DNA from 4 places in the Paenibacillus sp. JNUCC 34 genome. Region 1 is predicted to be linked to each of the others. Evidence: riboswitches for the same ligand, from Rfam matches in the RefSeq annotation. Region 1 holds a riboswitch; each other region holds the start of a gene.

Region 1 (8,063 bases):
AGTTTTGTCCGAATTTGAACTTGGCCGACATCTTGGCTGGAACCAGCTTGATCAACGCAACACCCTTCAACTGTGGAACATAACGAGGATCTTCGGCGTTAATCGGATCATACCCTCCTTCAGGCTGAAGCTTGAGCATAAAAGCGCTCAGAGCCTTTGCTTTTTCCTCAAGGTCTTGTACAACAATGGCATCCCCGCTGGCGGTAACACTTTTGAAAAATGCGGTGGCCGGGCAGGCCATGTCGGGATTAGTGAAATATGACGGAATTAGCGCGTATTCATCCGCTACACTGAAACTGACTTTGGGATTTCGAAACAGGTGATCCATCTTCTCACCGGCCTGACTTCCATGAAAATAAAAAGCACCTTCCACAAACACAAAATTAAGAGGAGTGACTCGTGGGCAGCCGGATTCATCAACGGTACCGAGAAATCCAAAACTCATCTCCGCTAAAAATTGTTCAATCTCCTTCGGATCCTCGACCATAAACTCACTTCTTCGCATGATGATCAATCTCCCTCGTTTTTTAGATTTCATCCAGCATACGGGGAAGATTGACAAGAAAAAAGAGCCAATATAGATTAATTAAATTAGTCCATTTAACGACAGGAGAGGATAGAGATGGAGCTTGGTCTACCCATTGATTCCTATTTGGAGAAGTATCGATATAAATATTTGGCCTTATATCATGCTTTACGAGATGCGATTATAGGCGGTATGCTGCCGGAAGGCACAAGGCTTCCCGCCACACGTGAGCTTGCCCGCTTATATGGAATGTCGAGGGGGTCGGCTGCTCAAAGTTATGATATGCTGCTCGCCGAAGGTTACGTGAAAGCCATGACAGGCAGTGGTACTTACGTGGCAAGGGGAGCCTCACTTACAAACAAAGAGATCGATCCTATAAATAGTGGTCCGGTGTTATCCACTTGGGGACAGCGTGTGCTTTATATGATGTCATCCTCAGGTGGTCAGACTGAATCGAGTGTGGAAGAGTCAGCCACTTGTGATGAACTCATCACATTTACTGGAGAGCGGGTGGCTTCCGGAAATTTTCCGTATTCGGAGTGGAAGCGTTTTCTAGGTCACGCAGCCAATGAAGCAAAAGAGGGAATATCTCAGGAATCGTTCTCTGCCGGCCATATGGAACTCCGTCGGGCGATTGCCGGACATTTGAGATTTACCCGAGGAATTCAGGCGGATGCTGATCATATCGTTATTTTTAGTGGATCGATGCAGGGCATTGTCCTACTTTCTCAATTATTGATCAATTCGGGTGATCCCGTCGTCCTTGAAAATCCCGGATATCACGGGATAAAAAATGCTGTGCAATCTTGCGGCGGAATCATTGTGCCAGCGGAGGTGGATCGGTCAGGCCTAATTCCGGAGGACTGGAATGCAAGGCTATTATTCGTTACTCCGAGCCGTCAATATCCAACTGGAGCTGTACTGTCTTTAGAACGGCGTAGGGAACTGTTGAAATGGGCAAGGCTTCATCAAGCGATTATTATTGAGGATGATTACGATAGCGAATTTCGCTGGGGCGGTCGTCCAATGGAGCCGCTTAAAGCACTGGATGACGGAGGGCATGTGATCTATATTGGATCTTTTTCCAAGACAATGTTCCTCGGTTTGCGTCTTGGATACGCCGTTCTTCCAAAAGCGTTGGTGAAGCCGGTGATCGCCGCCAAGGCATTGTATGAGCCGGTGTCATCGGCACTGTTGGAGCAGCGCGCCTTGTCTCTTTTTATATCAAGGGGGGCCTACAGTCGTCATCTGCGCCGGATGACCCGGCTGTATGGAGGGCGACATCAGTTTTTTTGCAGTCAGATGAAAGAAAAGGCAACACATTTGTTTCAACTGGAACCGGGTGATGCAGGTTTGCATGTCTATGCAAAATGGCTTCACGATGGTGAGAGATATGAGCTTTTTAAGAAGGCCGCACGCAAGAGAGGCGTGGAATTCAGGGATGCGGCTGTATACCGGCTTTCCCCCAGTTCCCCGGCGATCCCGGCGGCATGCTTCGGATTCTCCCATCTGAATGAAGAACAAATCGAAAGAGGTGTATCCCGAATGGCTCTCGCATGGGAGGACATGCAAAAGTAAAAAAAAAGGAGTATCATGGTGATAGAGAGATAGATAACTTTGGAGAGACAAGGGGGAGTGACGTGATGCTGAACGCATCGCTGTCTTCATTTGTAATCAAGCCCGCCTTGGCCAAAATCGCCTGCGAACCGGGGTGGAAATGGCAAAAGCGCGAAAAGCCGATGCAAAATTACGACTTGTTTTACGTGTGGAGCGGGGAAGGGACCGTAGTGCTTAATGATAAGCCATTTGAGGTAGGGAAAGGAAGCTGCTTCCTGTTCTACCCTGGTGATCATACGAGTGCCACACATAACCCTCAGAAGCCGTTAGTTCTAACCTATATACATTTTGATATTACCGATCCTGTCAGCGAGGTGCCGGCGCCTTATCGGAGGCTGAACGAGACGATGGATTTTGAATATTTGCTTGCCAGATACGTTCGGCTGTACCTTGATCAACCTTACGGGGCAGAAGAAGAAGGGAAAATCATTTTAAAACAGCTGATGATCTACCTGCTCAGGGAAGACCGGGATACACCAGTGATCAAAAAAGCGAGCAATCATCTTACTGAAGCGATTCATGAGATTGCCAATTATGTTAGACTACATCCAGGTATACCGCACCGGGTCGAAGATCTGGCTGCACGAGCAGGGCTGTCTCCACGCTATTTTTCGATTAAGTTCAAGGAGCTTATCGGCACGCCGGTACAGTCATATATTATCAAAATGAGAATAGAGCGGGCCCAGCATTTATTACTCCACCAGGGAATGAATGTGACAGAGGTGGCGGATGCTCTCGGATATAGGGATATCTTCTTTTTCAGCCGCCAGTTCAAACAGTACACAGGGAGAAGTCCTTCTGAGGTTCGCTAAAGGAGGATAGATCTGGTTCACGGGGAAATTGTAAGGGGAATATTCTGAATAAGGTCTTGAAAAGACAGAGAGGGGGTACCGGCAATGAGCCAAAGAAGACGGATGCGCAGCCTAATTTCCAACTGCGGGGGCTGTGGTATTTTTAGAAACCGCTTGCGTCGGTTTAAGAATACGAAGCCTAAGCAGGATTTATGGTTCTAATTCATTCATAATACATTTCAGCACCTTCGTTATTTCCCGAGAGGAATGATCCTACCCGGCGAACATAGCGGGGTGCTTTTTTAAATATTAGATTTATATGTTTCACGTATGATGCCGAAGGCGTTTATTCTTGGTTAGTATGCTATTGAATCTACGTATGGCGGATACTAAGATAGATAGAACGTAGGGAAGCTTAGCATTGGAACAATCAAGGTCTGAAGGAGAGAACGAATGGGAAGCATGGGGGATTTTACAGGGAAAACAGCATTCGTCACAGGGGCTTCTAGCGGTTTTGGGCTTCTGATATGTCTTGAGCTGGCGGCGCAGGGATATCATGTGGCGGCAGGAATGCGAAGGCCTGAAGGCTCGGACAGATTGCTTAGTTTAGCAAGGGAAGCAGGATTGGAATCACGGATTCATGTGGTCACGCTGGATATATGTGAGCCGGAATTGGTAAAGAACGCTGTACTTGAAATTGAGAAGTTATGGGGGCGTTTGGATCTACTTGTGAACAATGCGGGTGAGGCCGTTGGCGGATTTGTAGAAGAAGTACCGCTTGAAGCATGGAGGAAACAGATGGATGTGAATTTTTTCGGAACCGTATCTGTGACACAAGCCGCTCTCCCGCTTATACGCAAAACAGGAAAAGGCAGAATCATTTTTATGAGTAGTATTAGCGGAGTAGTTGGATTTCCGGGTTATGGACCATATGCCTCCTCAAAGTTCGCTGTAGAAGGATTTGGTGAATGCCTCTCGCTGGAGCTTCAGCCGCTAGGAATCGATGTAGTGCTGATCGAACCTGGTGCGTATGGTACACCCATATGGAGTAAAGGTTTTAGCGATATTAGTGCACAAGAGGGATCTCCTTATAGGGCTATGCTGGATGATGTGCTGAATTTCTCAAAAGCAACCGCCGAAAGCAGCGGCGACCCTCGAGAGGTGGCCCATCTGGTGGGGGAAATCGCACGGATGAAATCTCCCCGATTCAGATATCGGCTACCGAAGGGCACACGTATGACATTTACAGCCAAGCTGCTGCTGCCTTACCGGATGTTCCAGCGCATCGTGTTGAAGACGCTGAGCAGGAAGTGCTGAAATTCAGGAGTTCTTGGCTGACGGCTTGTGAAGTAGGCCGAGGAGTTCTCCCATCTTGACCTTATCCCCGAGCTTTAGATCACCACGAGGTGTGAAGGTTCCGTTCTCCGTCAGCAGGACGACGGTAGAGCCGAATTCAAAGTAGGCAAGGTCATCGCCGTTGCGCCATTCATTCGCCTTCTCGTCGGTATAACGAATACTGCTGACATTCATAGCGCCAACCTTAACAACGGACACTTCACCGTGTTCATGTCTGATATATGTTATGAGTCTTTCGTTGCGGCTGAGCACATTTCGGATATTGGTCAGCGCAAAATCGTTTACCGGATACACCTTGCCCCGGAGATGCTCGCTTTCCGCTTTCTTACCTGTTACCGGAGAATGAATCCGGTGGTAGTCAGTAGGACTTAAGTAAAGTACGAACACATAGCCATTAAGATAGTTCCCCATCCGTGGAGAATGGTTCAGTAGTTCGTCGACGGTATAATCCTGGCCCTTTACGTTCAGAATGGTTCCCGCTTTGATGGGTCCCATGCCTGTGATGAGGGCGTCGACTGGGCTGGTCATTGCGCCCGCTGTTTCATCGATTTCGCGCATGCCCATTTTTAAACGGCGGGAAAAAAATTCGTTTAGCGAACGGTATTCATGTATTTCTTTTTCAGCCTCATGGGCGGGAATTTTGTATATTCGAATAAAAGTTGGTATGAGATAACGGCTCCATCTGCTGTGGGAAAAGCTACCCATGATGCGGGATACCCACTTTCGGGAGGAGAGTTCTGTCATCAGCTTCAGTAATTGTTTAGCCATGTAATTCTCCTTTGTGCTTGCATTAACAAATAGCGTTTTTGGATATATGCGCACTCTGCATTATATTGACATAGAATAGGGCCTAAAGCAATAAAAAGGGGATTTTGAAAAATAGGGGCTTGCAAATTCAGGAAGGAGTGGTGTATTTTAAAGTCAGCTTAAAACCGAATAGGGAATACGGGGGCTTGAGTGAATCAGGCTGAGACTGCAGATGTTGATCCCGCTGCTGACCGTTAATCTGAACTGGGTAATGCCAGCGTAGAGAATATCCGACCCTGATAGGGCCTATTTTCCGTCTGCGCATATTTTCCAGACGGTTTTTTGCCGTGTTTGTTAATTTAATTTGGGGTAGGAGGAGAAGCTGTGATGCAATCTGGTGTTGAAGCAAAAAAGAATGGAAATGTTAGAAGGGGACTGCGGCTTAGTGATATTCTCGTTACGGTTCTGGTCTCGCTTGTTCTAGGTGTGATATACCACTTCTGGGGTTCGGTATACAGCTTGTTTAAGCCGTTATTTTTTGAGGCGGATGAGATGATGTATGGCATGTGGTTTGCAGCAGCTCCGCTTGCTTTTCTGTTGATTCGCAAGCCAGGGGTAGCATTAATTGCAGAGCTTGCAGCTTCGCATGTTGAAGTACTGTTCGGAAGCGGCTGGGGATTGAATCTGCTGCTGTACGGTATCATACAGGGTCTGGGAGCGGAACTGGTGTTTGCCGCCTTCCGTTACCGGAAACATGCTGCCTGGACTGTTGCATTGGCCGGTGCTGCGTCTGCGATCGGATCGATGGTGATGGATTTCTATTTAGCTTATACAGACAATTATGTGTGGTGGATGTTTGTTGCCAAGTACAGCATGCGTGTTGCGAGCGGTGCGTTAATTGCAGGACTTCTGATGTTCGCTTTGGCCAAGGCATTAGAGCGGACGGGTGTAACCTCACTGCTTCGGCCTGCTTCAGCCAAAGATTATGAAGCTTTGGACGATCCGCGCCATGTGTGAGAACCCAGGTGATCAGCATTCAGCGAGTGCTGGCGAAGGAATAGTGCCATCCCATTCATTATATGTGGAAGGGTTGCGGCTGAAATTTCCGGGTGAAGACCGGCTGCTGTTTAAAGATTTGTCTTTTGCTGCCCAAAAAGGGGAAAAGGTACTTCTGCTCGGACCGAGCGGATGCGGTAAATCTACACTGCTTCAGGTACTCAGCGGGATGATACCCCATGCGATAGAGGTGCCAATGAAATGCTCGAATCAGCGGATTCCGTCTTCTTGGGCGTATGTGTTCCAAGATCCGGACACCCAGTTTTGCATGCCGTATGTAGATGAAGAACTGGCCTTTGTGCTCGAAAACCTTTCTGTGCCACAAGAAGAGATGACAGGCCGGATGCAGGAAGTGTTAAGTTCCGTTGGCTTGCGATTAGAAAATTTACATATACCGATCAGCCATCTCTCTCAGGGGATGAAACAGCGCCTTGCACTCGCGTCCGCACTGCTCCTTCAGCCGGAGGTACTGTTTCTGGATGAGCCTTCAGCGCTGCTGGATCCGGAGGGGCGAGAACAGATTTGGGAGGCAGTGAAGTCCGTCTCAGATGGACGGACGCTGATTATTGTGGAACACCGGATTGAAGAAATGGCAGCTTATGTGGACCGGGTGGTGCTGTTTGGCCCGGATGGAGTAATTCTGGGCGAGGGAAGTCCCGAAGTTGTGTTTACCGCGTTTCAAAAGGAGATAACGGAATACGGCATCTGGTATCCGGGGGTATGGGACGATTATGCTGGATCTCCAGCCGGGGCGGAAACCTTCCGACTGTTAACCTCGGATAGGGTAAGAGCAGGGGAATTACGTAAAGGTGTAGACGCAGAGGGTATGTTGTGTGATGTCAGTGCTGCCCATTTAGGAGAGTTATCCCCAAACGCGAGTGGCGGTAATACAAGCCGAATGATGGGATGGCATGGTGGAGAACAGGAACAATTCCATGTGGGGGTAGTGAATCAGGACCCGATACTTGAACTGAGCAATTTCACGGTGCTCCGCAAAGGGCAGTCGGTTGTGGCAGTTGATAAAGCTACGGTTTATCCGGGCGAATTCGCAGCCGTTATCGGGCCGAACGGAGCAGGCAAAAGCTCGCTTCTGCTCGGTCTGATGGGACTGCTTAGGGCGGAAGGGGAATACCGTCTTGGCGGAGATCTTGTTCCGACAGGGAAAAAGAGAAAGGAACGCAAACTCCGTCAAGCAATGCTGCGGCGAATCGGCTTTGTCTTCCAAAATCCAGAGCTTCAATTCGTCACAGAACGTGTCCTGGATGAAGTGGCCTATTCTCTTCTCGTAGACGGAATACCGTCCGAAGAGGCAGTACTGGCTGCGCGTGACACCCTGAAGCGGTTTGGGCTTAATGGGCTAGAGCAGCGTCATCCTTATCAGCTGTCGACCGGTCAAAAGCGAAGGCTAAGCGTGGCGACCGCAATGGCACGAGAACCAGAGATCCTGCTGCTGGATGAGCCAACGTTCGGACAGGATGCACGGAATACGTTCTCCATCCTGGAAATGTGCGAAGAGCTGCGCCAAGCAGGTACAGCCATTCTGATGGTAACCCATGAGATGCAAATTGCCCAAAATGCGGCAACTCATATATGGGAAGTCCAGAAGGGGAAGATTTTTTCGCAGCAGGCTTCTTCCAGATTGAAGGGAGATCCTTTCGATGAAAACGGTGCTGCTGAGGGTTCGGGAGAACGCAGCTTGGTGCTATCGGGGGTGAGCCGATGAATTTCTGGAAGCCGGATCGGCTGACCTGGCTGCACCGTGCGAATCCAGTCATAAAGCTTGGGGTGCTGATGGGACTATTCTTAATGACCGTGTTGACACATGATATTGATTTTGTCATGTATCAAGCTGTTATTTTTACCGTATGTCTGTTGGTCTTAAGTGGCATAAAGCCTTGGAAAATGCTTCTGTTCTTCCTTCCGTTTGCGATCGCGTTTCTATCTTCATCTTCCTCGATGATGCTGTTTGG
Region 2 (8,063 bases), 960 kb from region 1:
CAAGAGGCTACTTTTACCGGCACCGTTCGGTCCGATAAATGACGTAATCTTACCTTTAGGTATCGAGACCGATACATTATCCACGACTTTTTTGCCGCCGTAAGCTTTAGATACGTTAGTTACCTGGATCATGATTTACTCTCCTTTAATAGCAGATATATGAAATAGACACCACCGATAAAGTTAATGATGACACTCAGCGTTGTTGAGAACGTAAACACTCGTTCAACAATTAACTGACCTCCGACCAGAGCGATGATGCTGATCAGGATAGAACCTGTAATTAAGTAGGAATGACGATAAGTTTTCATGAATTCATACGCCACGTTAACAACAAGGAGTCCCAGGAATGTGATTGGACCGACAAGTGCTGTTGCTACTGAAATCAGAACTGCCACGATAATAAGCATTCTTTTGACAACATAATCGTAATTCACACCTAGGTTAATCGCGTGCTCACGTCCCAACGCTAATACATTGAGATACTTGAAATACCTGGCAAAATAAATCAGGGTAATTGCCACCACTATGAAAGCAATGACTAACAACTCTGTTTTTACATTGTTGAAACTGGCAAACATTTTGTCTGAGATAAACTGGAATTCATTCGGATCGATCAACACTTCCATAAAAGAAGATAAGCTTGAGAATAACGATCCGAAGATCATTCCGATTAATAGAAGGAAATATATGTTGTTTCCTTCCCTTCGGAACAAAATCTTGTACAAGACTCCCGAGAAAAGAATCATGCCGCCGACATTGATCAGAAAGTTTACATTACCCAGCTCATACAGTTTAAAAGAACCGAAAGCGAATATGACAAATGTCTGTATTAAGACGTATAAGGAGTCCAACCCCATGACACTTGGCGTCAAAATCCGATTATTGGTAACCGTTTGAAACACCGTGGTAGACAGCGCAATTGAGCCGCCTGTTAGAACAATCGCCAACACCTTCTTGATTCTTCTCGGCAGCGCGTAGTCCCAGTTACCTCCAAGATCAATGAACAAGAAGAGGCCTATCAGGATGAGTGCCACCGCGGCCAGCAGACCGGTTTTGGCTTTATATGTCATATGCCTTTCTCCTCATCAGTAAGTAAATGAATATGCCGCTTCCGATTACACCCACGGTTAAGCTGATCGGAATTTCATAGGGATAAATGATAATTCGACCGATGATGTCGCAGAAGAGAACAAATGCGGCCCCGAGTAGTGCGGTATGCGAAAGGCTTTTTTTCAAATGATCCCCCAAGTAAAGACTCACGATGTTTGGTATTATCAACCCCAGAAAAGGTATCATACCTACAGTCAGAACTACTGAAGCTGTCACCAGAGCCACAATGATCAAGCCGATGTTCACAACTCTCCGGTAACGAAGCCCCAGATTCGTTGCGAACTCCTCTCCCATGCCGGCCACAGTAAACTTATTAGCGAATAAGTAAGCCAGAATGACCAGAGGAACACTTATGTACATCAACTCGTACTGCCCTTTAATGATCATCGAGAAGTCACCCTGCAACCAAGCAGACATGTTCTGAATAAGGTCATATTTATAAGCAAAGAATGTAGCGACCGAGCTGATAATATTCCCGAACATCAATCCAACCAACGGGATAAATACCGCATCCTTGAATTTGATCTTGTCGAGGATCTTCATAAAGATCATCGTACCTGCAAATGCAAACAAGAATGCAACCAGCATCTTAATCAGAGGACCCGTAGTTGAGAATACCAGCATCGCTACCAGAATGCCCAGCCTTGCGGAATCCATAGTCCCTGCCGTTGTTGGAGATACGAATTTGTTCCGGCTGAGCTGCTGCATGATCAAACCGCAAATACTCATACTGACTCCCGCCAGAATTAGACTGATAAGCCTCGGTATACGACTGACTAGCATAATATGCTGTTGTTGCTCCGTCATGCGGAACAGGTCAAGCGGTGAAATATCCTTCACTCCTATGAATAAAGAAGTAATGGATAACACCACAACTGCTGCGATCAAGTATCTTTTCTTCATATCTCTTCCTTCTATGCGGGATGCAGTTCCGGTATGATCCGGCTGGATGTCGATATCACTCTCAATGAGATTGATTATCATTTGCGATCTAAAGTGAATTATATCATCACATTCTCAACCCGACAAGTATAATTGAGAATCAAACTCAATTATACTTTTAATTATTAGCACATTTGTTCATCGTTTGTTCATAATATTAAGTTTCTTTCATGATAAGATCACTTGTTTAAATCGCCCTGGTTCAATTATTTGTTTAAACTTCAAAAAAAGTGATTAATAAAATCTTGACAAGGTGTTCTATATTATACTAAGATACTTACGTATCAATCATTTCTTACAAAACGTAAGTTGATAGACGTTGTGAGAACTCCATATGAATGTATGATTGATCGAAGTATTAGAAACCAAGATGCATAATCACAGGTATATCAAGGAAATGCTTATATCAGGTGAAAATGCAAAAATGATAATTTTAGGAGGATTTTATATTATGTCAACAGATTTCAGCACTGCTCTTAAGAATCGCCGCTCCCACTATGCAATCAGCAAAGATTCCGTTATTTCGGATGAACGTATCCATGAAATCGTAAATGAGGCTGTAAAACATACTCCGTCTTCTTTTAACTCCCAAAGCGCCCGTGTGGTTGTACTTTTAGGAGAACAACACGATAAGCTGTGGAACATGACAGAAGGTATTCTTAAAGAAGTGGTAGGCGGAAGTGAGGAGCAGTTTGCTCCCACAGCTCAAAAAATGGCTGCTTTTCGTGGAGGTTATGGTACTGTCCTCTTCTTTGAAGACAACAATGTAATTTCAGGCCTACAAGAAAACTTCGCTGCTTATGCGGATAACTTCCCAATCTGGTCTCAGCAGTCTTCCGGTATGCTTCAGTTTGTAGTATGGACGGCACTTGAAACAGAAGGTCTTGGTGCTTCCTTGCAGCACTATAACCCACTGATCGATGAGAAGGTAAAAAATGAATGGAACCTGCCTGAAAGCTGGAAGCTTATAGCTCAAATGCCTTTCGGCAACCCTACAGCTGAGCCTCACGAGAAGGAATTCAAACCTCTTGAAGATCGCGTAAAGCTGTTTAAATAAGAACCTATTCAAGAAAGCACCGATGATAGTCGGTGCTTTCTTTCTTTTATATAGTATCTTATACTTATTGATATATCCCGATCACGGGGAGTACAATATCGCTATAACAATTTTATCATCAATTCACTGAAGTTCGTTTTCACTCAACTTAATGAATTATTTTCAAGCTGAACTAGGGGTGCCTTGTGCTGAGAGACGAATTGTTCGTCAACCCTTACTACCCGATCTAGGTCATACTAGCGTGGGGAAGTGGAGCTTTATGTTTATTTTGCTATAAGCATAAAACTGCACTCCTTCACAGGGTGCAGTTTTTTTTATATCTTATTAGGAGGTTATTATGTATGAGTAATCCAGCATGCGGGACCAGCCGAATTGTAGGCTGCCGTTTCTCTGTATTTCCGATGACTGACAGGTTCGTTCAGGTCATTACAGAAGCATTGGCGTCCGTAAACACGGACAAGGTATGGATGTATACCGATGATTTATGTACTTGCATTAGAGGCAGAGCCGAACATGTATTTGACGTAACCCGTGCAATATTCGCACATTCAGCGGCCACTGGCGTACATACCGTATTTAATGGAACATTCTCAATCGGATGTCCAGGCGACAGCAAAGGTGATGTGTATATGTCGGAAGATGATACACGTATGAACGAAGGCCTTGCGGGTTCAGCTAATATTGAAACTGCCTGTCATTTCTCGCTCTATCCACTTGGCACAGATAATTATATGGACATCATATATCAAGAGGTTGAACGTGCTAAATCAAAAGGGACTCTGACACAAGGCATTCACTATGCCAGCCGGCTGGACGGTACATTATCAAGAGTGTTCGACACACTCGAAGATGCCTTTATGCATGCGATTCAAACTGACCGAAGCCATCTGGTTATGACAGCCGTGGTATCGGCCAATAGCCCTTCACCAAAAGAAATCTAGCACATGATTATATCACACAAAACAAAGATGAGCTCGGCCTGATTGCTGGCCGAGCCTTATTTCTTTTGTTTTACTTAGTTGCTTATACCATGCAGTAAGGACGATAACCACTCGTGTGATTTAATCACAATATTAATGTATTGAGATGGGAGCGATTCAGTAACGGCAAGAGCCCCTTACCTTTGTTTATTCTTCATATCCGATTAAATGAGTTCCTCCATAGGGCTCAAGGAGTCTTGGCACTAATTCGATTATGGCTTCCCGATCATCGTAAAGATACAACCTCTCGAGCGCCTCCTCCAAATCCGCTGCGATGCTGAAATTAAATTCCGACAACAATCGGTATAATGTCTTTCCCTCACCCGTCCACTGTTGATTCACTCTAAGAATAAACTCGCATAATAGCGTGGTCAGTTTTTGAGCGATAAACCACATTTCTACACGTTTGTCTGAGCCTTTTAAGTCCATCATAAATTCGGTTACAGCATAACGGGCTACATCAATATCAAATGAAGTATAGGGCAACGGGCCATAATCCAGATCACTTTGTGCTTCTTCCCGAATCTTCTCCCCTTCCGGGCGAGAAGTTAATACTCTTCCTTCTGCGAGTATACGCTGCAGAGTTGGATTTCCGGCCATTACACCTGCATCAAACTGCTCCCGGTATCCTGATGTTGTTAAGAAGAACAGTTCCACGACCCAGCCAAATGATTCAATCGTTTTTCGATTGAAGTCTTCCACACTGTCATCTATAAGCACAATATCGAGATCAGATTGTTCGTTGTGCTCTCCTCTGCCTGCACTTCCTCCCAATACAGCTATCAAGCAATTCGGATAGTCCCGAAATATCAGTTGTTTGGCTACCTCGAACGGCTCAGTTTTCACGATACGTTCCCCCATTGTTTGATAAATACCTCCTCAGCCGAGAAAAACGGGCTCAAATTATTAAATTCAACTAAAACCCCAAAGGTACCTTAAACATATGGTAAATAGACGAATACACTTTACACCGAATATAAGGAAGAATTGGGGGACTCAAGAGCATGAACTATATCAACATGCTATCCAAATTAGGAATGGGAAGCGCTCATCCGGGAGGATTTGAAGCGACCCTAAGGTTATTCCGAAAAGAACCAATCCCTCTAGGCAGCCGTATTTTAGAAGTAGGCTGTGGGACCGGTAGAACTGCATGTCACCTGACCGAGCAAGGATATAACGTTACCGCTGTTGATCTGCATGAGAACATGCTGAATAAAGCCCGAATGCGGGCTGATGCAATGGGACTGGATATTAATTTCCTTAAGGCTGATGTGTGCTCTTTACCATTTGAGGGTGAACAGTTTGATTACGTGATTGCAGAGTCAGTCACGGTATTCACCAATGCAACCGAATCGCTATCCGAGTACTGCCGGGTATTAACCAAGGGAGGCACGCTGTACGACCGTGAATTGCTGATGGACAAACCGATGCCGTCTAAAACGCAGAAAGAATTGGAACAATTTTTTGGTATCCCGCGTCTCATGAATCGTGAAGAATGGCGCAGTCATCTCATAGAGTGTGGATTCTCCTTTGAGGAAGCCTTAGAATACAACCACTTTACAGAGCAAATGAAACAGGAACAAATCCAACACCTGGATACGCTCGAATGCCGGGATGAAGGCGCACTGCTTGATCTCTCCTTATGGGAAACGTTATTTCAACATGACCGGATGATATTGGACAATACGAATTTTTTAGCTTCCGCCTTATTCAAAGCTGTAAAGTGATAATTTGATGTTCATATCCAAGGGGAAAAGCATTGTAGACCCACCTTTTTTTCCCCTTTGGCTTTTTACTGGATAGACTATTTGAACTATTTTTAATTATTTTAAATCCATACAATGTAATTCGTTATATCTACTTATGTCGAAGAATGTTATAATCATGGTAAATATATCCTATGCTTAAAGGAGGAACTCTTTCTTATGTCGTGGTTCAACAAGCTACCGATCTCCAGTAAAATAACAGCTGCTTGTTATGCGATAGCTGTTCTATTTGCAGTTCCAATGCTGCTAACCCTAATCGTTCTCGGCAAAACCGTAATAGGGATTCTGCTTGTCGCTACACTCGCCCTTCTTACATACCCGCTTTCGCGGATAATCGAGAGAACGCTTACACAATCTTTCGCTGATATTTCCAATGTTTCATCCAAAATTGCCAAAGGCGATTTCACTTTTAAAGTGGAAGAAATCGGAGGCATGTCAGATCTGAGTCGAACTTTTAACAGTATGGTTGAGAGACTTCGAAAAATTTTGCAGGAAACTTCGGATATCACTCGTAAAGTCATGAAATCCAGTCGTGATATATCAGACAAGAACCATAACCTGATCGAAGTTATGAACCAAGTGTCCCTTTCTTCTAACGAGCTTGCTGTAGGAGCGAATGAAATATCGGAAGATGTGTCCGAGATGAGTGAGTCAATCCGTGAGATTGAGCAGATGGTTAGCAATTATACAAATTCCACAAAAGAGATGAACCAGCGTTCCACAGAAACACTCAGCTTAGTGGAACAAGGACGCGTATCTGTTTCGAAACAATCTGCCGGAATGCAGAAAAATATTGAAGCCACCGAGAAAGTGTCGGAATCAATTGATGCCCTCTCCAAAAATGCTAAAGGGATTACCAAAATCACCGAAACAATCTCGGAGCTCGCTGAGCAGACTAACCTGCTGTCACTAAACGCCTCGATTGAAGCTGCACGGGCTGGGGAGCATGGCGCCGGGTTTGCAGTTGTCGCTCATGAGGTTCGCAAGCTCGCGGAAGAATCGACTTCTTCCACGCGTGAAGTGTTTAATCTTGTACGCAGCATTGAGCATGACATTAATCTTGCCGAACAGAACATTAAAATTAATGAAGAAGTGGTTCGTCAACAGACTGAAATGATTCATGAAGCGGAACAAGTCTTTTTGGATATCGTTACAAGTGTACAGTACATAGCTGAGCAAATCTCCGCCTTCTCCAAAGAAAGCGAATCGATGCTAGAAAGCGCCCAAAGTATATCTGCTGCGATACAGAACATATCGGCCATTACTCAAGAGTCAGCTGCCGGAACCGAGCAGGTATCCGCCTCCATGAACGAAGGAATCGTATCCATCAAGAAAATGGCGGACGAAGCGGAAGCTATGACCGATGCTGTATTCCAGCTCCAAAAGACGATCAATGTCTTCAAATTTTAAAAGACAATCTGAAATCAAAATGGACTATAAAACAAAGCAAGCTACCTAAGGATGAATCCTCGAAAGGATGAATCCTAGAGTAGCTTGCTTTGTTTTATTCTGAGAGTTATCCGTCAGCAACGAAATCCAAGTCATCCATTTCCCTGGAAATATTTCATAACAATATTTAAACAACTGAGCTTGCTTGAATCTGATTGAACTTGCTGATTGCTAATTTTATTGATCATGATCTCCTTCAGTGAACTGCTCTGTCATCATCTCCACAAAAGGGGTGATTGGGATAAACTTCAGCTTTTTCAAAGGTATCCACTCCGCCCCAAGCGAATCCTGCTGGTCCCCTTCTCTTTTGATCGGGGCTTTGTCATCCTCTAGCTCTACCTGATATATAATACCGATATGGTGCATTTCCTCCAGCTCATCTTCAGTCCGCTGATAAATGATCGTGCAGGAAACGGCGGTTTTCATGACACCATGAATTGCTGTCAGGCCAGTTTCTTCTTGAAATTCTCGTTTCAACGTCTGTTCAGGTTCTTCTCCGAACTCAATCGAGCCGCCAGGCAAGTCCCATTTCCCCAAATAAGGTCCTCTCGCTTTACGAACCAACAGTATACGGCCATCCTTAATCAAAACCCCATAAACACCGAGATGCGTATATTTTTCCACTGAACTCACAACCTTTTATTGAAAATCTATCTCTTCTGTGTTTGTTAATTTTTTTGCGCTATAAAGGTAATCCATTGGCTTTGGAACAGTATGTCCCTTCCATGCTTTACTTCCTGAATCTCCTGTTTAATC
Region 3 (8,063 bases), 1.6 Mb from region 1:
TATTGATAGTTCCGGTTCTTCTTACTGGAGCTAGCCTGATTCCTTCTACAGGGGGGAATGCATTCGAACCTTTAAGTAAAGCGGATGCTCATCAGATGGGCGTTTATTTTCAAGAACGGGATGCCGCGATCTATGGAGAGGGCACTTTTCAGCAAATAATCGTTCAACGGCTAAATGATTACATATCGTCTCTCTTTAATATGCTGCTCTTTTACCCGCAAATATTAGGGATGTTTTTAATGGGGGCCTATTTCTGTAAACGTCGAATACTGCACGAGGTACGGGAGAACCGCAGGATCATTATGAGGCTGATCATTTTGGGAGGTAGTGTGGGTCTTGCTCTTCAACTTATCATGGTATTAATAGAGGGACTGCCGTCTTGGGGTGAAGCTGTGGCATTGTTTGTTGGTGCGCCTATGCTGACTTTAGCTTATATCAGTATGTTTGCTTTGGTTTATCAGAAGAGAGCTTGGCAGAACGTGCTGTACATTTTTTCTTATCCGGGAAAAATGGCCTTTACTAATTATCTCCTTCAATCGTTCGTTTGTGGCTTAATCTTTTACAGCTACGGTCTTGGATGGTATGGAACGATCGAGCCAATTTGGCAGATGCTGCTGGTCATCATCATATTTGCACTACAGATTGTATTCAGTAAAATGTGGCTAAAACGCCTTCCGTTAGGCCCCTTTGAATATATTTGGCGTGTGTTTACGTATTGGGGAAATCCGGTGAAGAAGGGATGAGTGGTCAATAACTAGCTAACAAAATAGCTTAGGTTTTATTCACTCCATGATAAAGGGGCTACCAAGTGTAACTTTTGGTTTAGCCCCTTTTATTCCTATATCTATGTTAGTGGAATTACGCTTTGACTATCGCGTTTGACCGTCAGGTGACCGGATCTTTAGAACTACCTCATGCGATAAAACCGCCGGGCATTGTCATACAAAATACGGCGTGCCTCCATCAGGCTGAGGCCTTGAATATCGGCCCAGGCTGATGCCACGTCGGCGGTCATGCGAGGGTGTGTCGCCTGACCTAGAAACGGTCCTTCAAACGGCCATGGTCCGTCCGTTTCGGACATAACCTGACCGGTTGGGTACAGGCGCGCCAGTTCACGGATTTCCTGCTCGTAGAGCAGATCCGGGGTGAACGAAATGCAGTAGCCCGCTTCAGCCATCCGCATGATCGTTTCCGGCGATCCTTTGAACCAGTGGAAGTGAGCTGAAGTTACATCATGTTTCTTCAGCAGGTCGCAGGCGATATTAGCGTCTTCGTAAACGGCATGAAGGATGACCGGCTTGTTATGCTTTTTGGCAATTATAATGAACCGCTCCAGCAAGTCCTCGTAAGGGCGGTTGTCCCAATCCTTACCGCTGGATTGCGCTTCGAGCCGGGAATAGTAAGGAAGCCCGACTTCTCCCACCGCGATCATCTCATCCAGATGACTTTCCATAAAGGCGAACAGGGAGTCAATCTCGGCTAGAGACGGTATTTGTTGTTCAGGGTGATAGCCAAAAGCGGGTTTCACGCGGTCAACGAATCGGCGTGCCAGCTCGAGATTGCGTTGGCAAGATTCCAGATGCATAGATACGGAGATAACGGATTCCACGCCGTATAAGGGCAGGCTTTCAACAATGGAAAGATGCTGATCAATTGGATATGTATCTAGATGGATGTGAGCATCGATCAGGGGAAAATTCAAGGAATCCGTATCCGGTTTTGTATGAACAGATGCCATTTTTTCATCTCCTTACCTGAAAGTTCAGCGCTTCCGCAGTTCTTCACGCATCATAGCAGAAATTTCGTGTTTCAAGTCCAGGAAAGCCGGATCTGACAGGATATTTTCCCGACGGGGACGAGAGAAAGGTACCTCGATTTTTTGCAGAATGGAGGCAGGACGGCTCGACATGACGTATACGGTATCGGACAGAAGCAGCGCTTCTTCAATATGGTGTGTAATCATCAGAACGGAGCGACGATGCTCCTCCCATATATCGAGCAGCCAGCGCTGCATGTCGCTGCGGGTCAGCGCGTCGAGTGCGCTGAACGGCTCATCCAGGCACATCACCTCCTGCGGGCTCATCATCGCTCGAAGAAAAGCGGTCCGTTGCTGCATGCCGCCGGATAGCGTGTGCGGATAAGCCTTCTCAAATCCGGTAAGTCCCGCCCGTTCAATCCAGAGGCGCGTTTCCTCCAGTGCTTGTACCTTGGGCATGCCAGCGAGTTCACGTGGAAGGAGCACGTTGTCTTCGACCGTGCGCCATGGGAAGAGGGCAGGTTGCTGTGGCATATAGGCGATCAAGCCCTTTTGCCCGGTTACATCTGCACCATCCATCCAGATGCTGCCGGCGTCCGGCGCAGTTAGCCCGCCTATAATGTGAAACAGCGTGCTCTTTCCGCTGCCGGATGGTCCGATGATGGAGACGAATTGTCCAGGTTGTACGGTCAGTGAAAGACCATCCAGTACCCGGACCTCCTGTTTGCGATCCCGGAATGACTTAGTGATACCACGTGCTTCCAGCACAGGCGGAGAGGAGAGCTTATTCGAGTTTTCAGGATGATCCATTTGGTGTTGTTGGCTCGCAGGATTTAATTTGACCTTCACCTGAAAACACCTCCCTTATTTGTAAATTGGTGCGAAGATTATTTCTCCTGCTTCGGATTCCAACGGATGAGCCGTCTCTCCAGCAGGGTAATAAGCGCAACCATGAGTAAACTTAACAAGACAATGATAAAAATAGCGACAAATACGCGGTCCGTACGGTAAGCGGATTTCTGCAGCATCATGAAATATCCGATTCCTTTGTCCGAGCCGATCCACTCCCCGATCACCGCGCCCATGACTGAATACGTAGCTGCAATCCGGACACCAGAGAAGATGGAGGGGAGGGCATAAGGTAGCTCCAGCTTACGGAACGTCTGCCATTTGCTTGCACCGGCCATCTCCATGTAATTCATCATTGTCCGATCCGTACGAGCGAGACCGTCCATAGCTGAGACAGCAACCGGAAAGAAGCATACAAGTGTAATGACAATAATTTTAGGTAAGATTCCAAACCCGAACCAGATCATGAGCAGTGGAGCCAGCGCAATTGTCGGCACATTTTGGCTCACAACGAGAAGCGGATACAGCGCGGTTTTCATCCAAGGGACCAGATGAAGCAGCAGCGCGATGATCAAACCGACAGCCGTTCCGATGGCGAAGCCAATCAGTGTCAGCTGCAGGGTGGCAAGCGTATGTCCGAGCAGGTCTTCGGCTCCGGCAGCGGCTTCTCGGGCGATGTCCGAAGGCGGAGGCAGGATCCAGGCTTCCACATCGAACCAGGAGACAGCCAGCTGCCACACTGTTAAAAAGAAGAGGACCGCCACAACGGGCGGCCATAGACGATTCCACCAAATCCTCATGGACGGTATTTCTCAGTCAGCCGATCCATGCTGATTCCTTCGGGATTCTGCGCTATTTTCACTTGGGATATGACGCTCGGACAGCCAGCCTTGAAAAGTGCCTCGTGCATATCATTCACAATCTTCAGCAGCTCTGGCAGTTCTCCTTCCAGTGTCGTTTCCAGCGCGTTCACCTGATATTTGACACCGGATTCCTGAATGACCTTGATCGCTACGTCTACATAAGGTATGCTGTCCCGGCCGTCGGGTGTCTTGGGAATCACTTGAATGCTGAGCAGTGTACTTGCCATGGTCCATTCCATCCTTTCGTTATATCGGATCTATTGTTCTGCGATTTACGGGCTATCTGGTAAAAAATCGTTCGTGAACGTGCTGCCTGCCTCGAGCGGCTTATCCAGCAATTTACGTTCAAACATCCATTCAGCATAACCCTTCCACACGCTTTCTTTCTGTTCTCCCCAGCGTTGAGCATCGTCTTGGTAAAGCGGGCTGAGCCACTTCTGGCTAGCCAGAACCAGATCCTTGTCCAGCTCAGGTACCGCCTTGGAGAGGAGTGCTGCAGCTTCTTCCGGCTGTTTAATGGCGTAGTCATAGCCTTTAGCCGTGGCGCGCATGAACGCTTTGACCAGTTCCGGATCTTCATTGATCATTTTCTCGCTCGTTACCAGTACAGGTGTATAATAATCCAGCGCTTCTGAATAGTCTTTCACATAAATCATATCCAGTTTCTCTCCGCGAAGCTCGGCTTCAATACCGGTCCAAGCGTAAAAGATCCAGGCAAAATCAATATCGCGCTTCACGGCAGTGAAAAAATCCGCATCTCCCATATTAATCATTTTTACCTTGCTTACGTCGGCGTTATCTTTCTCCATGATCGATTTCATCACAGCCTCTTCTACAGGGGAACCCCAACCGCCGTAAGCTTTACCTTCAAAATCGCCTGCTTTTTTAATACTTCGGTCAACCGGAGCGGCAAATCCGGACGTATTATGCTGGATCACAGCTGCAATCGAAACGAGCGGCACGCCTTGAGTCCGTGCCAGAGTGACACTTTCTTGGTAGCTGACACCGAAGTCAGCTTTGCCTGAGGCGACCAGAGCATCACTGCCGCCAGCACCGGGCTGTATGATCTTGACGTTGAGCCCTTCCTCCTCGTAATATCCAAGATCTTTTGCAGCGTAAAGCCCTGTATGGTTCGTGTTTGCCGACCAGTCCAGCATAACCTGAACGTCTCGCAGCTCAGCAGCAGGTTTGTTCGAATCACTAGCTCCTTCATTGTTCGGTTTTTCTTTGTTTCCGCATCCGGCAACAACAAGCAGCACCGTGCAGATTATGACCAAGGACATCCATCTTTTATTCCGTACCATGTTCTCTCTCCTTCTGAACACTTACTTCTACATACCTAATCACAAAAAAAGCGTCCCGATATTCGGGACGCATACGAGCGCAAAGGTTGATAGCGGTATAAAGAGACCGCTAGATACACATTCCTACGCTGGCATTACCCAGATCAGGTATAAGGGTCAGTATATTTAAGGTATACAATCTCAGCCGGCCAATTCCAGCACCCCGATTCTTATGAAGTTGTTCACATAATTTATGATTAACTACGTGTATTATAGTCCGGCCTTCAACATCTGTCCAGTGAAGGTCTGAAAGCTATGGATATCCTCAGCGCTGGAAAAATTCAATGTTCTCCCCTTCGGGGCCGTGAATAAAGAAGTAGCGATGCCCGTTTGGCAGAGTAACGATTTCTTCATCTAAATGCGGTACATTCAGAGCTTTTACCCGGGCGTATTCTTCTTCAATGTTGTCTGTGCTTACAGCAAAGTGATGGACCGTCCCTTCAGCCGGAAGGGAATCGCTGTACCCTTGAATAAGCTCGACTTCGGTCTCATCTGCACCGTGAAAGCCGAGGAATGCCAGCTCTATGACTCCGTTCGTATGTGTAAGCCGTCCTTTCAGCTCAAGTCCGACAACCTCCGTATAAAATGCAAGCGTCTTATCCAGGTCCCGTACCACAATACCTACATGATCCAGTCGTCTCTGTGTCATTCTCCAGGCACTCCTTTAATAATGAAAGTTTAAGAAATTAAAAGAATCATAGCATTTAATTCCCAGTTGTCAAGTGGGGATACTAAAAGGGAGAAGATCTTCCACAGGTGGGTTCAAATCTTACACTTTTGCGTTCTATTCTTTACTTCCCGATGGGTAAAAAGTATCATTGAATAGATGGATATTATAATTCTTTAGGCCTACTACATACATTATGTCTACACAAGCTAACCTTTTACAGGGGGAACGCTTATGAACTGGAATATAGCACGAATGACACCGCTGAGGCTGGCGGTCATATATTTGTTTGTTCAATTTATGATTGTGCTTTGGGCTCCGGAAGCCGTAGCTGTTCAGAGGGTGCTAACGGTTATCGCGCCGCTGGCGGCTTCAGGATACCTCGCTTTAGTTGCCTTGCGGCATATGGGATCGCTGCGGATTTTTTGGATGCTGGTCATGCTGGGACTGATCTGTGAAGGACTAGCCCAGTTCATATGGGCATATCCGATATGGACTAAGGGAGAATATCTGGCTGAACTGAGCGCCGCGGATTGGCTCTGGACCATGGAGATGGTGCTGTTTACCACAGGGCTAGTTTATTTGTTCGGACAAGAACAAGGACTGCTTAGAGGTCTGCGGTTTATGTTTGATATCGTTATTATATTTATCGTCTTTATTACGGTAAGTTGGGAATATCTCTTGAAGCCTCAACTGCAGGGTTACCTCCTAGAAGGAGAAGGGACCTCGCTCTGGGTAAACCTGATGTATCCAGTGTGCGGCATTATACTGATATTTTTCACACTTGTCTTGTATGCTAATGCCAAGCAAGTTCAGGCCATGGTTGCAGTGTATCTTTGTTTTGGTGGCTTAGCTTTTGTAATCGGTAACCTATTTTATTTAGTTACTGTCGATTTGGTGGGGGCTGTTCCGAACCCTTATTTGGATCTGCTCTGGACAACGGCTGTGTTCCTTATCGGAATGGCGGGCGTACGTTCGGTTTCTGGAATGCGGGAAAAGGACATCGTGGAGGACAAGCAGTCAGCAGTCGGGACATTTTTGGTAAAGTATCTGCTGCCGTACGGTGTTCTTGGGTGGCTTTTTTATCTAATCTCGGAGCGATTCGAGGGATGGAGCGGACTGTTTACAGGCTTGTCGCTTAGCGTACTGTTTATTCTGGTTCGTCAGGTGCTCATCCAATTGGAAAATGACCGGCTGATGGAGCGTCTGCATGACAGCTTGAAGCAAAGTGAGTATCTGGCTCATCATGATGATCTCACAGGCTTGTACAACCGTCGTTATTTCAATGCCCGTCTGATGGAGGGCATAGAGGATGCTGACCAAAATGGGAGTAGGCTGGGTCTGCTGTATATGGACCTGAACCAGTTTAAATCCGTGAATGACAGCTACGGTCACCGGACCGGTGATCTGCTTATCCAAATGGTAGCCCGAAGATTGTGTTCCTTGGACAGCGAACGAATGATTGTTTCCCGTCTGGGCGGGGACGAATTTACCGTTATGGTCTATCCTGCCGTGGACGATAAAGAATTGGAGGAACTAGCTGACCAGATTAGCGCGCTGTTGAGCAAGCCCTATGAGCTGGAGGGAGTCGAGATCCAGACGGGGGCTAGCATTGGACTTGCGGTATATCCGGATCATGCCGCGAATGATCAGGAGTTGATCGGACGAGCTGATTCTGCGATGTATGCAGCTAAGGAAAGTGGAGAAGACTGGCAATTATATGCCCAATCTCCACCTACAGTTTCATCATAAAAATGTTAAAAATTGCAAAGATTTTGTAAGCTATATGCCGATAAGAAGTATAGATAGTGAGTGAGCTTGCTGAGGAGGACAATCATGTTTTGCAATAACTGCAGCACCATTGAACCGATTGAGGACCGGGGAATCATTTATATACGTCCGATATTTGCCGAGCTGATGTTGATGTTCCGTGAGAACGGCTGTGCTGTAGAGGAGACACCGGAAAGTTGTGCCCTCCATTACAGTGATCATGAGGAAATACTCTTCATGTTGCAGCACATGCAAGTTCTTCCTTCATACATCCAGCAGCAATTGAACTTTAGCGTGACTAGAGGAGTTGTGCCGGATGTTCAGCATAAATGGACGCCACTACGTGAATTTGAGGAACGTATGAAGCATTATGATGTTGTTAAGATTATTTTGGAAAAGAAGTTTACGAGCTTTATGCAGCCGATTGTGGACGGTTCTGAACAGATTGTAGCTTATGAGTTTCTGTTGCGTTCGAGCGAGAACGGCGTGCCGTTTCAGCCCTATGAGCTGTTTGAAACTGCGCGCAAGACAGGACTGCATTCGTTCTTGGATCGTGCGGCCAGAATATCGGCAATTGAGACGAGCGCTCTTTGGCTACCGAAGGGTGTTAAGCGTTTTGTGAACTTTTTGCCCTCTTCCATATATAATCCGGAATTTTGTCTCACCCATACCTTTGATACGATTGAACGGCTGTCGCTTGATCCGACGGATTTTGTGTTTGAGGTGGTTGAGACAGAGCGTATGGATGATGTGAAACATCTTCAGTCTATTTTTGAGGTGTATCGACAAAATGGGATTTCTGTAGCGATGGATGA
Region 4 (8,063 bases), 2.2 Mb from region 1:
CTTTGTTTTTAACCCCATAATGACCTTTATTATCACCATAGGCTTTACTTGGGTCGTAACTTGTAGCTTGTGTCATAAGATTATCACTTGTTCCGTTAGAAAAGCTGTAGTATTGATAGGAGTTTAGAGCGCCTGTTTGGAAGTTAATAGTACTTTGAATGTCTGCGAAATTCCAAGAACCACGTGGATGTGTTCCCAGTCTAGGAATAACTGCTGTTTGGTTGGTTCTTAGATTCGCCGTAGTGGTATCTGCAACCGAAGACCTTACTCTAAATGCCATCGGTGCAGTGGTAGATGAACTGTTTTTAAGTGTAAACTCGATTACACCGCCGATTAGATAGCCATCCGGTACAGTCCATTCCTTCACAAGACCAACATTTCCAGCTGTAATGCTAGAATCAGTTGGTGTTGCGCTCTCTAAGGTGTTACCCAACAATGCTTTCGCAGTACAAATTCCATGCGAAATAAACCCTTTTACAGTATCAACCGAGTGTTTTAATCCCGAAATTTGGATAGTACCAGGACTGGAAGTAGCGTTAGAGCCATTTCCAATAGTTACCCCGTATTTTAATGTCTTTCCAGTTTTATTAAGATGCCAAACAAAAATTCTGTAACTCAGCGTATTTTTATCAGCCACATAATCATGCCACAATGTTGCGAAACCACCTTCGAATTTCACTGGCCAAACAGGATCAGTTGGAGTACCGATAGTTTCTGGGTTATCTGAAATCATAAACCGTGTGGAACCAGATTTAATACCAGTTATGTGTGGTGGGGCTGGGGTTGCAGGGATCAAAGGAATCTGCACAATTGGCAAATCAGATTGTGGACAAGGCATATTGAAAACCTCCAAATAGTTTTTTTAATTGCATAGTGTTGTGAAACAAGTTTTGGTACTTACATGTTGTTGTGGGCGATACAGTAGTATAACTATTACTGACGAACGTTTCTTTGTTGCTTTATGGATTCCGGACCGAGAGCTCTCTCCTACCTCCTTCTATGTTTTCAAGGTTTCTGTTTCTCTCACCTTGTACTTATAAAAGAGGAATTCGAGAATGTAAAAACAACCTTATACCTAAAAAAATTATGAATTTATATATCTGTCTTCTTTTCTCTGCTGCTTTCAAATGATTGAATAGCCTTAGTCAGTTCATTAAGTGAGTTATCTAACTTGTCCATTTTTTCGCCAATGGTTTCTAAAACATAACGAATCAAAATAAAACAAAGCGTGACAGGAAATCCAACATTAGTTATAAGCGAGATTACATCTGTTACTTGCATACAACGTTCTCAACTCCTTCCTAAAGTATTTCTACATATAAGGAAGGGTCACATTATTTTTCCACAACCACTAACTTGCTTTGTTTTATTTATTCTTTCTCAATTAACGAATCAAAAAAAACGTAATTAGTAAATAAATAATAAAAGACTATCTCATGAGCTAATTTCATGGATAGTCTTTTTTGTTTTGTTTCAAACTTTAGATTGAATGATTATTACACAGTTTTTTGTTTCGGTACTTTTTGATTTAAAATCCAATAACTTACTGATAAAATAAGAACATATGATCCTATATTTTTTGAAAATAGGTTGTTAAATGATGTCGTAAGATCTCTCTATATATAAATATGGAGCCAGCATGGGGGGGCGCTTATGAATTCCAAAATATATAACCAGATAATAAGGAACTTATCTAAACAGCCTATTATAATCGAATTCCTAAAGAATCAAAACCACATGGAGTTGCTAACTAACTATCTTAATGAACCAACACATGCAAATAAGAAAAAGGTAGACGAGGCATTCAAGAAATATTTTATTGAGCTCAGGTTCACAGCTTATATGTGCTCACTAATCCATTTTACATCGATAGATTATGACAAAAAGCAAAGGAAAGAAAGGAATAGGTCTGTTTTATTTCCAGAGAACGATCCCAAGGGTCCTTTCCCCTACATAGTTACAGAAGATCATTCTATCGAAGAGACACAGGTCTCTTCGATAGAAGATATTATTAGCAGCTTGCCACTTCATAAAGCCATCTTAAGACTTACAGAAACAGAGAAAATAGTATTGTTAGATGCGTATGTTTTTAATAAATCAGATACTGAAATTGCGAATAATAAAAGGGTTACACAGCAAGCTATTTCGAAAACAAGAACAAAAGCATTAAACAAATTAAGGACCTATTTAACTAATGGAGAGGTGTAGAGGATATGGAATCGTTAATGGACTTAATTAAAAAAGCTCAGGAAAAAGATGCAATCGCGATGGAAACAATAATACAAAAATATACCCCGAAGATCCAAAAATCAATGTGGCAAACTTCTAACCAAGATAGGAACGATTTAAAACAAGAAGTAAACCTGAAGATGATAGAAGCAATCTATAAATATGATTTAGAAACGGTTCCTGGATTCTGGGATTTGATGGATTTCGAAGAAGTGAAAATGCTTGATCTTTTAACAGATTAGAAAAAATGGCATAACGGTAACGGAAATTATTGCAAATACTCGGTTTGTGATATTATTTATGAACGAAAGGTTTTAACGAAAATGAGCCGGAGGTTTCAGCTATGATAAGGGATGACCATTTAGGTAAACTGATTAAGCTGACGGGGGAACGTGCAAGGCTTGATGCCAAGGCAAACGGATCATATGTCGTTTATAAAGATAAACATGGCAAAATGATAAGGGAGTATTCTAATGGGGTCAAAGAATATATCTCGGGAAAAGATAATTGAATCCAAAGCGTGCTGGAAGCTGAGAGTGGCAACATAAAGCATCAAGAAAGAGTATTACCTGATTGGGTTGTACCTATATACAATCAATTGAAATTGCTTTAATTAATAACCCGAATTCATCCTGCTTAAGTAAGAGGTGATTCGGGTTTTATTTTTGCTTAGATGTTGTATAGTTTTTTCGTATGTGGTTCTCTGGAGATGTTTGACATATTCCGTAAACCTTTGTACAGTATTATTCAATAGAATAGGAAGTCCACTAGGGGAGCCGTTAGCGGCTGAGACAAGAGGATATCTTGGACCCTTTGAACCTGATCTAGTTCATACTAGCGTAGGAAAGTGGAGTCGGTCATAAGGTCTTAAATGCGATGTGTTCGTACACACTCATAGGCATATAGATGAAGCCGCTCCAGCTTTCGGGGCGGCTTTTTTTGTGTTGTTCCGAGGGTGCTGTCTTACGGGACTTCCTGCTCTTCAATTATTTGGAGGTGGGGAAAGTGAGTTTTACGCAAGAGCTCCGTCAGAAGGCGGACGGCATTTTTCAGGCCATTTATGAGCATCCCTTTGTGAGAGGTATTGCAGATGGGAATCTGTCCAAGGAACAGCTAATTCACTATATCAAACAGGACTATGAGTATTTGAATGCCTATATGCGGATTTACGGGATCGCGATCTCTAAATGTAGAACACGGGATGAGATTGCAGATTTTAATGAACAGATTTCTTTTATACTCCACAGCGAAGTTCACCCGCATCAAAATTTCTGTGCTGTCGCAGGAGTAACTTATGAAGAGATGCAAGGGTACCCTCTCGCTCCGGCCGCGCATCATTATATCCATCATATGCTGACGGTTGCGCATGAAGGCAGTCTCGGTGAGATCATGGCCGTGCTGCTGCCTTGTCCTTGGACGTATCTGGAGATCGGCCGGAAACTGCTGGATGAAGTTCAGCCGGATGAGACCCATCCGTTCTATGAGTGGATATATTTTTACGGGAACCGGGCCGAGGATGCAGCAGCCAATTTCCGTAATCGTGTGGATGCGTGGGCGCAAGAAGCAACGGCTGCCGAGCGTGAGCGTATGGCTGAACACTTCATGCTCAGCTGCCAGCTGGAGTATATGTTCTGGGACATGGCTTACCGGCAGGAAGAGTGGCCATTGCAGGTGTAGACTTCGGACGTGTGACATTTTTGCGATTCCATAATGATAAGAGAGGCTGATCAATGTGAATATGCTGGATCAAGAGCTTTCTGTTCTTCTTGAAAAGGTGCGGAAAAATAAACCGCTCGTACATAATATGACGAATGTGGTGGTGACCAATTTTACGGCGAACGGCCTTTATGCGCTGGGAGCATCTCCGGTGATGGCTTATTCGCCTGATGAAGTCGCTGATATGGCGAAGATCGCAGGCGCGCTGGTGCTGAATATCGGGACTTTGTCCCGTGAATTGGTGGATGCAATGATTGTTGCCGGGCAGTCGGCAAATGCTCACGACGTCCCGGTACTGCTCGATCCGGTGGGAGCGGGAGCCACGACGTTTCGGACGGAGTCGGCTCTGCGAATTCTCAGCGAGGTCAAGATCTCACTCGTGCGGGGCAATGCGGCCGAAATCGCCCATCTTGTGGGAGAGGAACGAGAGATCAAAGGCGTGGATGCCGGAGACAGCGCGGACGGCGGTAATGTGGATCTAGCGATTCGGGCTGCGCGGAATCTGAACACGATGGTCGTGATCACCGGACAGGAGGATGTCATTACCGATGGAGTGTTAGTACGGATCATAAGCGGTGGAGACGTACTGCTCACCAAGGTGACCGGAGCAGGCTGTCTGCTGACCTCGGTGCTGGGTGCTTTTGCTTCGGTTGAACCGGAATTGATGCTGGCAGGTACTGCAGGCCTCGCCTTCTATGGTGCGGCGGCTTCGCAAGCAGCGGAGCGTACGTCTGATCTCGGACCCGGAAGCTTCCAGGTTGCGTTTCTGGATGAGCTCGCCAAGCTACACCCGGGCTCATTGGAGGGACGCTCCGTTATTCGCGAATTGGGTGCAGCCGCTGCAGGTGAGAGACGATGACGGGCACTCACGTTCCCAGAGCGTTGACGATTGCCGGCTCGGACAGCGGCGGCGGAGCCGGAATCCAAGCGGACCTTAAGACGTTTCAGGAGCTTGGCGTATATGGCATGTCGGCTATTACTGCGATAACGGTGCAGAATACACTGGGTGTTCATGGGGTATATCCGCTACCTCCGGAAGCGTCGGCAGAGCAGATTGAAGTCGTAGGGTCAGACCTTGGGGTGGATGCTTTGAAGACGGGCATGTTGTTTAGTGCAGATATTATCCGCACCGTGGCAGAACAGATTCGGAAATTTGGCTGGGAGAAAGTTGTTGTCGATCCGGTGATGATCGCTAAAGGAGGTGCCGAGCTATTGCGTACAGAAGCGGTGCAGGCACTCAAGGAGGATTTGCTGCCCTTGGCACTGGTCGTTACCCCGAATATCCCGGAAGCCGAAGTATTGTCCGGGATGAGCATCCGGTCAATGTGGGACCGCCGGGAAGCCGCAAGGCGTATCCGTGAGCTTGGACCGAAGATTGTTGTGATTAAGGGCGGGCATGATGGGGGCGAGGATGGTAGCTTTAGCGAAGAGAGCATAACTGGTGGAAATAGCACAGGTTGCGGTGAGAGTGGATTTAGCCGTAATGATGATTACCGCCAAGGGAGCGGGCAGGTCGTTGACCTGGTCTATGATGGATCGGTCTTCACAGAGCTGACCGGCGAACGGGTGCACACCGTCCATACACATGGCACGGGCTGTACGTTCTCCGCCGCGATTGCCGCAGGATTAGCCAAAGGGATGTCTCCACTAGTAGCCATTGCGAATGCCAGAGCATTCATTCAGGCGGCCATCGAGGACGGCCTATATCTTGGCGAGGGTCACGGCCCGACAAACCATTGGGCCTACGGTCGCCGTCGTCAGGAGGTGCTTCGATGAGGGACAGAATTTCTCCCGCATTGATGCGCGAATACCTTCGGATGTATCTGGTCATGGGCAGTGTGAACTGCCGGACAGAGCCGGAGAGGGTGCTGGCAGAGGCGTTAGCCGGTGGCGTCACGTTGTTCCAGTTCCGCGAGAAGGGGACGGGGGCGTTGTACAGTGAGCCGATGTTCACACTCGCTCGCCAGCTGCAGGACATGTGCCGCCGAGCTGGCGTGCCGTTCATCGTGAACGACGATGTCGAGCTGGCGCTGGAACTGAACGCCGACGGCGTACATATCGGCCAAGACGATGAATCCGCCGATTCCGTCCGGGAGCGAATCGGGAACCGGATTCTCGGCGTTTCCGCCCACACGGTGGAAGAAGCCCGCCGGGCGATTCTTCACGGCGCCGATTATCTCGGTGTCGGGCCGATCTACCCGACGATCTCCAAAGACGATGCGAAGGCAGCGCAAGGCACTGCGATTTTGAGTGAGCTACGTGGAGCTGGAATTGAGCTGCCTATCGTTGGGATCGGCGGCATTAACGCCGATCGTGCGGGGGAAGTGATTCGTGCAGGCGCGGATGGTGTGGCGATGATATCTGCGGTGACGCAGGCGGAGCGGGTTAGGAGTGCAGTGGAGGGGATAGCGGCCATGTTGAACCGGGCAGTAGTGAGGTTGGGTTGATGACTTTGAATTCGCTTTATTCGGGCGAAAGAATACAGCATATGAATCATAAGTTGGGAACTTGAAAAGAGCTTTTTCCACTGAGAGGTGGAAAAAGCTCTTTTTGTAGTGCTTCAGCAGAAGGTATTACATGTAAACTATCTTCGGTATAGCTCTTTGAGGATGTTTAAGCCTCTTAGCTGGTTGTCTTCATCCTGCTGAAGCAGCAGGGAATTAACTTCAAGCAGGATCTCATTGTCTTTTTTGCCTAAGGACATGAAATCGAAGAAGTCTATATTAAGCGCATTGGTTATTTTTTCTAGGGTCTGCACGGTGAAGTTGCCTTCTCCTCGTTCCAGTCTACCAATATAACTAAACGAAGTTCCGATTTTTTCGGCAAGCTCCTCTTGGGTTAAGTTTTGACTTTTCCTTATTTCTCTAATAACAATGCCTAATCTCACTGTAATCGATTGCATCATATTGGTATCTACTCCTCTTATATAAGAAGTGTAGACAAAAAAAAGTTATTATTGCAGTCACTATAAGATTTATTTAATGTTAAATATTGTCCTTTAATGATTCAAATGGTAAACTGTAAATATATTCAAGTCTGTCAAACTGATATATATAAGATTTTAAATCGCGAATAGAGGTGGCGAGCAATGATGGATGCCGAAGTCATTCGGCAACGAATAGAAGAGTCGAGGCAATTGCTGTATCAGCTGGGGAAGAAGTATGGTTTGCGGCACCCTAAGGTCCTTAAACAATCAATGGAGCTTGATGAACTTCTTAATCGGTATAGCAAGGCTCTTGTAAAAAAGCCATGAAGTCGTTTGCCTGAATCAAACGACTCTTCGTTAAAAGAATGACCTCAACGATTGCCCACTCAGATCCAAGGCAGTAATGTTTTAAGATACGTTATTAATCTGCCTGTGCTTTCTTATCAGCAACCTCAACCTTAATTTGTTTGAATAACTCTTCTTGGATCATTCCTGTAATATTGTCTATAGCTGGGATATTGAATTCTTCTAGACCCAAATATGGCTCTGTCTCCTTTAGCGTTAACATCTTTCGCCAGTGGTAGTTGGATTGTAATTTAATGTGGTTGTTTCAAATCATCTGACTCTATATGAACCGGAAGAACTGCTGAACCATACATGCCTATGTCCTCCATAAATTTTATGAATAAGATAAATTTTTTTGTTAAAGTAAGGTTTCACGTATCGCCTATTATCACAATTGTGACAATAGGTGGTTTTTGTTTTCCATACATAACACACACAAATTTTTCGGGGGGGATGGACATTGATAAAATCGAAGATCACTTTGATATCGAACAGAAAATGATCGTTCGTTCATTAATGTCTTCGTTAAACGATGGATCACATTCCATAAGCGAAGATATGTATGTCGAAAGTAATACTGATGTTATCGAAAGGTATAATCGAGTGTTAGAAAGTATCTTTGTGAAAACGAATCATCATGCTCATTACGTGATGATGATGAGAGAGCAAGTTAACTCTAAGGTAAAACAAAACAAGACAATGAAGCTTTAAGAGTAGTCAGGAAATAAAATCCAGATTAAGCGAAGCTGCAAGTGGAACTCAGTTTCCAGTAGTTTTATAGACAAATTTAGAACGCTATATAGTGTATAATTAACTGTACTTGACTGTTCAACGCTATATTATTTTG

The links. Region 1 has a riboswitch for thiamine pyrophosphate ahead of AC2TF5_RS04495 (ECF transporter S component). Riboswitches for the same ligand answer to the same signal wherever they lie in the genome.
Region 2: linked by a shared signal. The riboswitch ahead of AC2TF5_RS09170 (YkoF family thiamine/hydroxymethylpyrimidine-binding protein) and the one ahead of AC2TF5_RS04495 (ECF transporter S component) in region 1 are both predicted to bind thiamine pyrophosphate.
Region 3: linked by a shared signal. The riboswitch ahead of AC2TF5_RS25310 (ABC transporter substrate-binding protein) and the one ahead of AC2TF5_RS04495 (ECF transporter S component) in region 1 are both predicted to bind thiamine pyrophosphate.
Region 4: linked by a shared signal. The riboswitch ahead of tenA (thiaminase II) and the one ahead of AC2TF5_RS04495 (ECF transporter S component) in region 1 are both predicted to bind thiamine pyrophosphate.

The regions. Positions count from the first base shown of each region.
Region 1 covers NZ_CM177770.1:980,999-989,061, forward strand. Annotated here, with positions in the region: gene AC2TF5_RS04470 (pyridoxamine 5'-phosphate oxidase family protein) at 1-505, opposite strand, end outside; gene pdxR (MocR-like pyridoxine biosynthesis transcription factor PdxR) at 623-2,104, shown strand; gene AC2TF5_RS04480 (helix-turn-helix domain-containing protein) at 2,170-2,955, shown strand; gene AC2TF5_RS04485 (SDR family oxidoreductase) at 3,388-4,251, shown strand; gene asd (archaetidylserine decarboxylase) at 4,255-5,058, opposite strand; TPP riboswitch at 5,226-5,340, shown strand; gene AC2TF5_RS04495 (ECF transporter S component) at 5,425-6,054, shown strand; gene AC2TF5_RS04500 (ABC transporter ATP-binding protein) at 6,047-7,816, shown strand; gene AC2TF5_RS04505 (energy-coupling factor transporter transmembrane component T family protein) at 7,813-8,063, shown strand, end outside.
Region 2 covers NZ_CM177770.1:1,943,316-1,951,378, reverse strand. Annotated here, with positions in the region: gene AC2TF5_RS09190 (iron ABC transporter ATP-binding protein) at 1-132, opposite strand, end outside; gene AC2TF5_RS09185 (iron chelate uptake ABC transporter family permease subunit) at 129-1,073, opposite strand; gene AC2TF5_RS09180 (ABC transporter permease) at 1,063-2,016, opposite strand; gene AC2TF5_RS09175 (nitroreductase family protein) at 2,507-3,112, shown strand; TPP riboswitch at 3,277-3,377, shown strand; gene AC2TF5_RS09170 (YkoF family thiamine/hydroxymethylpyrimidine-binding protein) at 3,454-4,053, shown strand; gene AC2TF5_RS09165 (nucleotidyltransferase domain-containing protein) at 4,240-4,953, opposite strand; gene AC2TF5_RS09160 (class I SAM-dependent methyltransferase) at 5,097-5,819, shown strand; gene AC2TF5_RS09155 (methyl-accepting chemotaxis protein) at 6,018-7,268, shown strand; gene AC2TF5_RS09150 (NUDIX hydrolase) at 7,485-7,931, opposite strand; gene AC2TF5_RS09145 (hypothetical protein) at 7,976-8,063, opposite strand, start outside.
Region 3 covers NZ_CM177770.1:5,460,790-5,468,852, reverse strand. Annotated here, with positions in the region: gene AC2TF5_RS25335 (DUF418 domain-containing protein) at 1-743, shown strand, start outside; gene AC2TF5_RS25330 (TatD family hydrolase) at 908-1,738, opposite strand; gene AC2TF5_RS25325 (ABC transporter ATP-binding protein) at 1,763-2,566, opposite strand; gene AC2TF5_RS25320 (ABC transporter permease) at 2,644-3,405, opposite strand; gene AC2TF5_RS25315 (MTH1187 family thiamine-binding protein) at 3,402-3,695, opposite strand; gene AC2TF5_RS25310 (ABC transporter substrate-binding protein) at 3,741-4,772, opposite strand; TPP riboswitch at 4,876-4,987, opposite strand; gene AC2TF5_RS25305 (VOC family protein) at 5,077-5,460, opposite strand; gene AC2TF5_RS25300 (diguanylate cyclase domain-containing protein) at 5,713-7,230, shown strand; gene AC2TF5_RS25295 (EAL domain-containing protein) at 7,315-8,063, shown strand, end outside.
Region 4 covers NZ_CM177770.1:4,856,152-4,864,214, reverse strand. Annotated here, with positions in the region: gene AC2TF5_RS22750 (hypothetical protein) at 1-838, opposite strand, end outside; gene AC2TF5_RS22745 (hypothetical protein) at 1,093-1,281, opposite strand; gene AC2TF5_RS22740 (sigma-70 family RNA polymerase sigma factor) at 1,654-2,208, shown strand; gene AC2TF5_RS22735 (helix-turn-helix domain-containing protein) at 2,214-2,471, shown strand; gene AC2TF5_RS22730 (hypothetical protein) at 2,573-2,740, shown strand; TPP riboswitch at 2,989-3,092, shown strand; gene tenA (thiaminase II) at 3,235-3,906, shown strand; gene thiM (hydroxyethylthiazole kinase) at 3,968-4,804, shown strand; gene thiD (bifunctional hydroxymethylpyrimidine kinase/phosphomethylpyrimidine kinase) at 4,801-5,721, shown strand; gene thiE (thiamine phosphate synthase) at 5,718-6,392, shown strand; gene AC2TF5_RS22705 (helix-turn-helix domain-containing protein) at 6,530-6,850, opposite strand; gene AC2TF5_RS22700 (Spo0E family sporulation regulatory protein-aspartic acid phosphatase) at 7,034-7,198, shown strand; gene AC2TF5_RS22695 (hypothetical protein) at 7,670-7,927, shown strand.